Linked DNA regions of Rhizobium rhizoryzae. The main gene of each other region encodes a partner of the protein of the gene in region 2 in a complex. Links are inferred from orthologs where the notes say so. Each region holds a gene or a part of one and is shown on either strand. Other genes may lie near its edges.

Region 1 (5,407 bases), 240 kb from region 2 along the record:
AGTCATGGTAATTTATGAAAATAAAACAGAGGCTTGCCAAGGATGCAAGTGGACTCCCTCCCCCTTGTGGGGAGGGTTGGGGAGGGGATCTTCATCGCCCATCGACATGCCTTGATCCGATCCGACCCACCGACGTTCAAAAAAATCGTCGCCTTCTCCAATATTTTTTCGCCGCTCACTCCGCCACCCCCTCGCACTCATGTTTCAATTCCCTCGTTCCGCAACGGTTACACCAGCAGGCGTGCTGGCGATGCGGAGCCGGCGCGGGTGTGAAGGGCAAGACGCAAAACCTTCACCTCCGGGTTCGCGGAAAATGGTCTCCCTCTGGCGACACGGGGGAAATGGAAGGGCGTCGGATCTAACCCTCCATTTCATCTCCGAACTGGCGCGTCAGGCGTGCCTGTGTGGCACACATGGGGAATGGTGTCGGGAAGGTCTGTCGGGTCAAGTCCGCCGGATCACCGGGAGCCGATGGGGTATCAAACCCTTTCCGGCAGCCATTTCAGGCAGAGAGACCGAAGTCGCGGGCATAAACCGCTGAACGGGGCGCTGAGAGGTGTCACCTTCTACTACCATATCGAGGCAGCTTTCAGCGCCCCGACCGCATACCCCGTATCCCGACACGATACGGCCCGAACTGACCCTCACACCACGGGCACTCTGTGCCGCGTGGGCGCGAAGCCGTGTCCGCGTTCTGACGGCGCTGTTCTGGTGCCGATTTCCGGGGTGGACTGGAAATAAATGTCAATTTCCGCCATATAGGCGTCAATATGCAGGAAAGCCCGCAAGACCAAGGTGGCGTCGATGGCTGATACGGTAGAATTCGCGAAGATGAACGGGCTTGGCAACAAGATCCTGGTCGTCGATATGCGTGGCCGCAAAGATCGCGTTACCCCGGAAGCGGCCATTGCGCTGGCTGCCGATCAGGCCACGAACTTCGATCAGATCATGGCGATCCACGATCCGAAGCTTTCCGGAACGGATGCCTATATCGACATCGTCAATTGCGATGGCACGCGGGCGCAGGCCTGCGGCAATGGCACCCGTTGCGTGGTGCAGGCGCTTTCCGCTGAAACGGGTCGCAAGGCCTTCACCTTCCAGACGCTGGCGGGAATTCTGAATGCGCAGGAGCATCAGGACGGCACCATTTCCGTTGATATGGGCAAGCCGGTGTTCCAGTGGGACAAGATCCCCCTGTCGGAAGAATTCCACGATACCAGCCGAATTGAACTGCAGATCGGACCGATCGATAATCCCGTGCTGCATTCGCCTGCCGTCATGTCCATGGGCAATCCGCATGCCATCTTCTGGGTGGATCGCGACCCGATGACATTCGAACTGGAGCGTTTCGGTCCTCTGCTCGAGAATCATCCCATGTTCCCGGAAAAGGCCAATATCACGCTGGCACAGGTCATCTCGCCAACGGAAATGGTAACCCGCACTTGGGAGCGTGGCGCGGGCCTCACGCTTGCCTGCGGCTCCGCTGCCTGTTCCGCAGGTGTTTCCGGTGCGCGCACAGGCCGAACTGAACGCAAGGTGGATATCATTGTTGCCTCCAGCCCAAATCGCGGCAAACTTTCCATTGAGTGGCGGGCCGACGATCACGTCATCATGACGGGACCGGCCGAGTGGGAATGGTCGGGCAATCTCGATCCGGTTTCTGGCAGTTTCACACGGGATCCAGAGCCTGAGGTGCAGGCGCAGTGAGCGGTGTCGAAGTCATCACCTTCGGCTGCCGTCTGAACACTTACGAATCCGAGGTCATGCGGGCAGAGGCGGAGAAGGCGGGGCTGAACAATGCCGTGCTCGTCAACACCTGCGCTGTCACCGGGGAGGCCGTGCGTCAGGCGCGCCAAGCCATTCGTCGTGCCCGGCGGGAAAACCCGCATGCCCGCATCATCGTCACCGGTTGCGCGGCGCAAACGGAAGCCGCCACCTTCGGCGAAATGCCGGAAGTGGATGCCGTTCTCGGCAATGAGGAAAAGCTGAAAAGCGCCTCCTACCGCGCCTTGCCGGATTTCGGCGTGTCAGCCGAAGAGAAGCTGCGCGTCAACGATATCATGAGCGTGAAGGCCACCGCCCCGCAGATGGTGAAGCACATAGACGGGCATGTGCGCGCCTTCATTCAGGTGCAGAACGGCTGCGATCATCGCTGCACCTTCTGCATCATTCCTTATGGCCGCGGCAATTCCCGCTCAGTGCCCATGGGGGCCGTCGTCGATCAGGCGCGCAAACTGGTGGCGGAAGGCTATCAGGAAGTGGTGCTGACCGGCGTGGATGCCACCAGTTACGGTGCCGATCTGCCGGGAACCCCGACGCTTGGGCTTTTGGCGAAGACGTTGTTGAAGCAGGTGCCGGAGATCTTGCGGCTGCGGCTTTCATCCATCGATAGCATCGAGGCAGACAGCCATCTGTTTGACCTTCTGGCCGATGAGCCGCGCTTCATGCCGCATCTGCACCTCTCGCTCCAGCATGGCGATGACATGATCCTGAAGCGGATGAAGCGGCGGCATTCCAGCGCCGATGCATTGGCTTTCATCAATCAGGTGCGCAGCCTTCGCCCGGATGTAAGTTTCGGTGCCGATATGATTGCGGGCTTCCCGACCGAGACGGACGAGATGTTCGAGAATGCGGTTCGTCATGCGCAAGACTGTGGGCTTTCCTTCCTGCATGTCTTCCCCTACAGCCCGCGACCCGGCACACCGGCGGCGCGCATGCCGCAACTGGATCGGGCGCTGGTGAAAGAACGCGCGGCACGAATGCGGGCCGTTGGCGATAAGCTTCTCCTCTCCCATCTCGACAAGATGGTCGGGACGCGCCACATGATCCTTGTGGAGCAGAGCGGATTTGCCCATACGGAAAACTTCTCACTGGTTGCAGCTCCCGGTTTGAAGCCGCGCGATATGGTGCCGGTGATGATGACCGGTCATAACGGCAAACATCTGACAATGCAGGTCGACGCTGCCGCTGCGGCGTGACGGAACGGAACATTTTATGGCGCTGGGGTTCATCAAGAAGGTCTTCTCGTTCGGCAAGGACAAGCCTGCGGAGGAGAGCAAGGCATCGGAAGCTCTGACGGCTGACGATAAGGCGTCCATAGAGGCGGAGCTTGAGCCGCATTCGCGCGAAGAGGACCTCCCGGTTTCGCCGGTCGATCCTGTCGCAACGATCGAGATGGAAACCGCAGGCGGCCCCGCTGATGACGCGGCAGAGGTTGATGAGCCGGTGTTGCTGGCCCCTGCCGAACTTCCGGGTGAACTGGGCCTTGTCCCGCTTTCGCTGCTAGAGGCTGAGGCTGAAAGCTCTGATGGCGATCAAAGCCCACTCCCCTCTGTCCTGCCGGACATCTCCCCCTCAAGGGGGGAGATCGACTCGCCGCGAAATGACCATCCTCTCGTTGATGTTGCGGATGCTGAACCGCGCTTACAAGTAGGTGGTTCTTCCCCTAAGCAGGATGTAGGACAATACAGAAGCCCGGAATCGATCTCCCCCCTTGAGGGGGAGATGTCCGGCAGGACAGAGGGGCGTAACGACACGGTTACCCCAACGCTGTCCGAACCCGTCCTTCCCAAAGGCTTCGCCACTCGCAAGGAAGCCGCCCCGGTCGAAGCTGCGCCAGAGGTCAAACTCTCCTGGTTCCAACGGTTGCGCGAGGGGCTTTCGCGCACATCCGCGCAACTGACCGGCCAGATCGCGGCTCTCTTCACCAAGCGCAAGCTGGACGAGGCGACGCTGGAGGAGCTGGAAGACCTGCTCATTCAGGCGGATCTTGGCGTGGAAACGGCGATGCGCATCACCGATACGCTGTCGTCCGAACGCTATGGCAAGGATGTGACGGGTGACGACGTGTCGCGCATCATGGCGAGCGAAATCACCAAGGTTCTGAAGCCGGTGGCCAAGCCGCTGGAGCTGGATCTTTCCCACAAGCCGCATGTCATCCTCGTCGTCGGCGTCAATGGCACCGGCAAGACCACCACCATTGGCAAGCTGGCGGCCAAGTTGTCCGGCTCGGGCCTCAAGGTTATGCTGGCGGCGGGCGATACCTTCCGTGCCGCTGCCATCGAGCAGTTGAAGATCTGGGCGGATCGTACGGGCTCGGAATTCATCGGCACCAAGCTTGGCGCGGATGCGGCCGGCCTTGCCTATGATGCCTTCGAACAGGCCAAGGCGAAGAAGTGCGACGTTCTGATTATCGATACCGCCGGCCGTCTGCAGAACAAGGCGGAGTTGATGGCTGAGCTGGAAAAGATCGTCCGCGTTCTGAGCAAGCTGGACCCGGATGCGCCGCATACCGTCCTCCAGACCCTTGACGCAACGACCGGCCAGAACGCAATGAACCAGGTGGAAATTTTCCGCAACGTGGCTGGCGTCAGCGGTCTCATCATGACCAAGCTGGACGGAACCGCACGCGGCGGCATTCTGGTGGCCATTGCCGCCAAGCACAAGCTTCCGGTCTATTTCATCGGTGTTGGCGAGGGGATCGACGATCTTGAACCCTTCGAGGCGGAAGATTTTGCGCAGGCAATTGCGGGTGTGTCGCATTGATGCCACAGAAAACCGCTTTGCACCTATTCTTTCAACACCTTCATAAAGACGCGCCCAATGCCAAGCCTTGAAAGCGATACGACGCCGACGCGTCAGGAAAAGGAAAATCCGGGCCTGAAAATGGCGCTGGAACTCGGGCCTTTGCTTGTGTTCTTTTTTGCCAACTTGCGGGGCGAATGGCTGGTCTCCAAGTTTCCAGCGCTCTCAGCGCTAGGCGGACCGCTGCTGGTGGCGACGGGCCTTTTCATGGCGGCAACGGTTATTTCGCTGATCGTCTCCAAGATCGTTTTCAAGCATTTGCCGGTCATGCCCTTCGTCTCCGGTATCGTGGTCATGATCTTTGGCGGCCTCTCCATCTGGTTGCAGGACGAGACCTTCATCAAGATGAAGCCGACCATCGTCAACACGCTGTTCGGCGTTACGCTGCTGATTGGCCTGTTGTTCGGCAAATCGCTGCTGGGCTATGTCTTCAACGCAGCCTTTCAGCTGACGGATGAAGGATGGCGCAAGCTGACTCTCCGTTGGGGCATTTTCTTCCTGTTTCTTGCCGTGCTGAACGAAGTGGTCTGGCGCAATTTTTCCGACGCCGTCTGGGTCAACTTCAAGGTTTGGGGCACGATGCCGATCACCATTGCCTTCACGCTGGCGCAGATGCCGCTCATCATGAAACATTCGCTTGAGCCGAAGTCCGAGGATGGAAAGTGAGCACGGCGGACGCCTATCCCGCCCGCAACGGCAGCAGCGGCCATTACTGGTTTGCGGTCGCGCTCATCATTCTGCTGGCACAGATCATCGCCGAGCATTTCATGGGGCGGGTGTGGATCTGCACCTGCGGCACTGTGAAGTTGTTTGAGCCGGGCGT
Region 2 (5,274 bases):
TTCTCGGCGCGGTCGTGCCGGGCATGCGGGTTCAAGCTGAAAAGCTTATGGCCGATTTGCAAGGCCTGGCCGATGTTCAACGCGATGTGGCGGATGAGCGTGGCAAGGCCAGTGCCGCCATTCAGGCCGGGCTCGAGGAAGATCGACGCATAGCGCTGCTGCTGGAGGAGAATGCCAAGCAGAATGCTGTCAAATCTGCCAGCCTTGCCGAGGAAAGACGTAAGGCCCAGGAACTTGCCGGAAAAGCGACCAATCTCGAGGGGCTTATTCAATCACTCGAGAGCGAAATTTCCTCGGTTCGCCTTGCCATGGAACGCGCAAAACGTGAGGAAGAACGGCAAAAGCAGCTGACGGCGGAAGAGCGCGAGAGGGCGCGTCAGCTGGCTGAAAACGGCGTGCCCGACAAAAACCGCATTGCCCCCGCATATCCCTTCGCCAGCCTCAAGGTGAAACTTGCCTATCCGGTTGAGGGTGATCTGCTTCGGTCGTTTGGTGACCCCGATGGTACGGGCCACCCAGCCCGCGGATTGACACTCGCCTCCAGCGCCGGTGCTGTGGTAACAGCCCCAGCCGATGGAACGGTGGTTTTCGCCGGAGCCTTCCGCAGTTATGGTCAGATGATTATCCTGAATGCGGGCGAGGGCTACCACCTCGTCATGACTGGAATGGACAAAGTGAACGTTCAACCGGGAATGTTCGTATTCTCTGGTGAGCCCATTGCCACAATGGGTGAGAAAAGAGTGGCAAGCGCAACCGCGTTGGCGCTGGAAACGGATCGACCGACGCTTTACATTGAATTCCGAAAGGACGGCAACCCGATCGATTCGAAGCCGTGGTGGGCCGTTAAAGAAACTGGAAGGGCACGAAATGATTCGTAGGGCTTCACTTGTCATCGTCGGGGCGCTGCTCGGCGCCACGGCCATGAGCGTCGTCTACTCTGCTGGCGTGCCTGCCCAGGCCGCAGGGTCTTCGACCTATCGTGAGCTATCTATTTTTGGCGATGTCTTCGAGCGTGTGCGTGCTCAGTATGTGACGCCGCCGGACGAGCAGAAGCTGGTGGAGAATGCGATCAACGGAATGTTGTCGTCGCTCGATCCGCATTCCAGCTACATGAACGCCAAGGATGCGGCTGATATGCGCGTCCAGACCAAGGGTGAATTCGGTGGCCTTGGTATCGAAGTCACGATGGAAAATGAACTCGTCAAGGTGATTACGCCGATTGACGATACGCCTGCCGCAAAGGCCGGTGTTCTGGCTGGTGACTTCATCTCCGAAATCGACGGAAAGCCTGTTCGCGGCCTGAAGCTGGAAGATGCTGTGCAGAAGATGCGCGGTCCGGTCAACACGCCGATCAAGCTGACGATCCTGCGCAAGGGCGCTGACAAGCCGATCGAACTGACTGTCGTTCGTGACATCATCGCCGTACAGGCTGTCAAGTCGCGCATCGAAGGTGGGAATGTCGGATATCTGCGTGTGATCTCCTTTACAGAGAAGACCTATGACGACCTCGAGAAGGCCATCAAGAAGATCAAGGCGCAGGTTCCTGCCGATCAGCTGAAGGGCTACGTGCTTGACCTTCGATTGAATCCCGGCGGTCTGCTCGATCAGGCCATCAACGTTTCCGATGCCTTCCTGGAACGCGGCGAAGTGGTTTCCACGCGCGGCCGCAATCCCGAGGAAACCCGCCGCTTCAATGCTGGTCCGGGCGACCTGACCGATGGCAAGCCGGTTATCGTGCTCGTCAATGGCGGTTCGGCCTCGGCCTCCGAAATCGTCGCCGGCGCTCTTCAGGATCTGAAGCGAGCAACGGTGGTCGGTACCCGGTCCTTCGGCAAGGGTTCTGTCCAGACGATTATTCCGATGGGTGAAGCCGGTGCCCTCCGTTTGACGACGGCGCTGTATTACACTCCTTCGGGCAAGTCGATCCAGGGTACGGGCATCCAGCCGGACATCAAGGTCGATCAGCCTCTGCCTGCGGAACTGCAGGGCAAGTTGCGCACCGAGGGTGAATCGAGCCTGCCGGGCCATATCCAGGGCCAGAATGAGACCGATGAGGGCTCAGGTTCCGCGGCTTACGTTCCGCCGGAAGCCAAGGATGACGTGCAGTTGACCTATGCGCTCGATCTTCTGCGCGGGAACAAGTCGGACCCATCCTTCCCGCCGCAGCAGCAGAAGGCTGCTCAGGCGAAGCCTGCGGATGCAAAACCCGCAGAAGCCAAGCCCGCACCGGCTCCGGCCAAGCCTTAATCGCATCAAGCCACCCTCCGGCACGCTGGAGGGTGGCTCTTTCTTCCAAGAATAGTGTCAAGGCGGAACGATCCGGTGGGGACAGATCTTCGCGCTCCTCTCGGGCAGAATAGAAAGAAGCCTGGTCGTTCCAGATCCGGCGGCCTGACAGCAATGTTTGCTGCTCTCGTGTTCGGAAGCGGCATGCTTGGTTTGTCGTTTTATGCCATGCGAGCGCAAAAGCTGGAGCAGGCTCCCGCCACGGAAGTAACCGTCGCGGTTCCCCCTGCCGAACCGGCCCCACCGACGCAGCGGCCTGATCAGAAACAGCTTCAGACAAACGGGCAAGCGGGCGCAAATATCGAACGTAGTCTCATGGATGACGGTTCGATCATCACCAAGATCACACCACGTTCGAGGCCGGGCGAGGGGCCGCTCATCATCAATGCCCAGCGTTTCGGTCAGGATCCTCGCATGGCAACCTTGCCGAATGAGGATTTGCTCGAGGTTAGTCCCTTCGGGAAATTGCCAATCAAGGGCCATGATGGTCTTCGTCCGATGGAGCAATATGCGCGGCCCTGGTCCGGTGCGCGCGGCACGCGGATTGCGATCGTGATCGGTGGGCTCGGGCTCAGCCAGACGGGCACACAGCGCGCCATTGAAGATCTGCCGGGTGAGGTAACCTTTGCATTCGCGGCTTCCGGCAATAGCCTTCAGCGCTGGATGCAGGAGGCGCGCCGCAAAGGACACGAGCTTCTGATACAAATTCCGATGGAACCCCTTGATTATCCGGCAAATGATCCCGGCCCGTTGACCCTCGTCACGGCGGACGGCACCAAAGCCAATCTGAGCCGGCTTCATGAAGCCATGGGCAAGATCACCAATTACACGGGGATCGTCAATTATCTCGGCGCCGGCTATCTCTCCAACCCGTCTGCCGTGGAACCGGTTTTGCGCGATACGGCAAAGAGAGGCCTTCTGTTTCTGGATGACGGATCTTCCGCCCGCACGGTTACGGAAAAGGTGGCCAAACCCTTGGACGCCCCCTATGCCTTTGCCGATATCACCATAGATGGACAGCTCGATCGCCAGGCCATCCTCCGAAAACTGGATGAACTGGAGCGCGTCGCGCAACGAAAGGGGACCGCCATCGGCATGGGCTCGGCTTTCGACGAGACGATCGATGCAGTTGCGGAATGGGCCAAAGAGGCGCAAGGGCGCGGTATCGAGATCGTGGGGGTTGCGTCCCTCGTGTCAGATAAGTCGGAATGAGAAGGAGCTATCATGAGCAAGAAGCCAGTGTCTGCGGACGAGCTTCCGTACCGCCCCTGCGTCGGTGTCATGGTGCTGAATCGCGAGGGACTCGTATGGGTGGGTCGCAGGCTTTCTGAAGACAATAGTGAGTCCGATGGTTCGCCACAGCTCTGGCAGATGCCGCAAGGCGGTATCGACAAGGGCGAAGACCATCTGGAAGCAGCCTACCGCGAATTGTTCGAAGAAACAGGCATTCGGTCTGTCTCTTTGCTGAGAGAGGCTCCCGACTGGATCTATTACGATCTTCCAAGCCATCTCATCGGTATTGGTCTGAAGGGGAAATATCGCGGGCAAAAGCAACGCTGGTTTGCGTTCCGCTTCGAAGGCGATGAGTCGGAGATCAATATCGAGCACCCGCCAGCGGGCCAGCATCAGGAATTCGACGCCTGGGCATGGAAGCCGATGGCCGACCTGCCTGAACTGATCGTCTCGTTCAAGAAAAAGGCCTATATAGAGGTTGTTGCTGCGTTCAGCGATTTGGCAGGCAGCAAAGGTTGATCATTCTCAACCGATGGACTGCCGCAAATGGTCAACAACCGCTCTGACAGGACCTGAATTTTTAAGATCGTTATGGATTACGAGCCACGCCTCACGCACCAGTGGCTTGGCATCAGGATCAACGCTGAAGAGGCCATGCTGCTCCGGGGCGAGGAAATCCGGTAGCATTGCGATACCGGCACCGGCCTTGGCGAGGGCGAACTGTACCATCACGTCGCTGGAGCGGAAAGTATAGGGTCGGCCATGGGCAATTTGCTCAAGAGCCTGCTGCTGAGGTGAATCTCGCACATCGCCATCAGATCCGATCAATGGCATATCGCGACTATTCATTTTGTCTATCAGGTGAATACTGGCATAGGGCCTGAAGATGACTTCCATCAGTTTCACCAATGCAAGATCTCCTTCGACCGGGCGAGACAGTCTCACGGCGATGTCAGCCTCACGACGATTGAGAGACGCCTGCCTGGTTTCCGCCAAAAGCCGCACTGTCAAAAGCGGATAGCGATTTGCAAGCGAGGCGAGGCAAGGAGCGATCACGCAAACGGAAAGCGCTGGCGGCGCTGATATGGTGACTTCCCCTGCAATTTCATCCCGCTTGCCACGCAGTATGCGCTGGATGCCATCTGCTTCATCCCGCATTCGCATTGCGAGTGTCGCTATGCGTTGTCCATCATTGGTGAGTTGGAGACGACGTCCTCGTCTGTCGACCAGTTTAAGACCGGTTTTCTTTTCCAGGGCTTCGATCCGGCGCGAGACTGTCGCATGTTCGGTGCCGAGTGCCTTTGCTGCACCCAGAAGGCTGCCCTCTGAACACAAAGCGGCGAAGTGACGAAGGTCATCCCAATTCATTGTGCACTTTCTCACAATTCATGTGTTGATTTCGCGAATTTTGCACAGTGCTCAGTGTGCGTATAGTGCCTGTCAAAGGAGAAGCGACATGTCCTATGCCATTCAGTTTGCTCAGACGGGTGAAGCCGATGTTCTGCAGAAAGTGAACGTGGAACTCGAAGATCCCGGGGCTGATCAAATCCGGATTCGACATTCTGCTATTGGTCTGAATTTCGTGGATGTCTATCATCGCCAGGGGATCTACCCTTTGCCTTTGCCTGCCGTACCAGGTGTAGAAGGAGCGGGGGTGGTAGAAGCGGTCGGTGAATATGTCACAAACGTCAAGGTTGGTGATCGGGTCGCCTATGCTGGGGTCGTTGGTGCCTATGCCGAGACGCGACTCCTGCC

The links. The genes of interacting proteins can lie anywhere in the genome.
Region 1: the proteins of G6N80_RS11140 (region 2) and dapF are in contact, whole or in part, in a solved structure (PDB 5YGU), measured with the Escherichia coli proteins. The link is inferred for Rhizobium rhizoryzae from one-to-one orthologs.

Annotation. Positions count from the first base shown.
Region 1 is NZ_CP049250.1:1,265,210-1,270,616, reverse strand. Bases 1-2,755 are described here. They hold dapF (diaminopimelate epimerase), read left to right. Parts: upstream 1-804; coding sequence 805-1,707; downstream 1,708-2,755. Other genes in these bases: mtaB (tRNA (N(6)-L-threonylcarbamoyladenosine(37)-C(2))-methylthiotransferase MtaB), read left to right, coding at 1,704-2,755. Also shown: more of mtaB, read left to right, coding at 2,756-2,978; signal recognition particle-docking protein FtsY, read left to right, coding at 2,995-4,545; G6N80_RS12185 (septation protein A), read left to right, coding at 4,603-5,250; G6N80_RS12180 (DUF2585 domain-containing protein), read left to right, coding at 5,247-5,407. UniProt on the Escherichia coli protein: Involved in the succinylase branch of the L-lysine biosynthesis and in the biosynthesis of the pentapeptide incorporated in the peptidoglycan moiety. Catalyzes the stereoinversion of LL-2,6-diaminopimelate (L,L-DAP) to meso-diaminopimelate (meso-DAP).
Region 2 is NZ_CP049250.1:1,025,579-1,030,852, forward strand. Bases 2,392-5,274 are described here. They hold G6N80_RS11140 (RNA pyrophosphohydrolase), read left to right. Parts: upstream 2,392-3,510; coding sequence 3,511-4,038; downstream 4,039-5,274. Other genes in these bases: G6N80_RS11135 (divergent polysaccharide deacetylase family protein), read left to right, coding at 2,392-3,498; G6N80_RS11145 (LysR family transcriptional regulator), read right to left, coding at 4,045-4,887; G6N80_RS11150 (quinone oxidoreductase family protein), read left to right, coding at 4,976-5,274. Also shown: G6N80_RS11125 (murein hydrolase activator EnvC family protein), read left to right, coding at 1-878; G6N80_RS11130 (S41 family peptidase), read left to right, coding at 868-2,247; more of G6N80_RS11135, read left to right, coding at 2,323-2,391. UniProt on the Escherichia coli protein: Master regulator of 5'-end-dependent mRNA decay.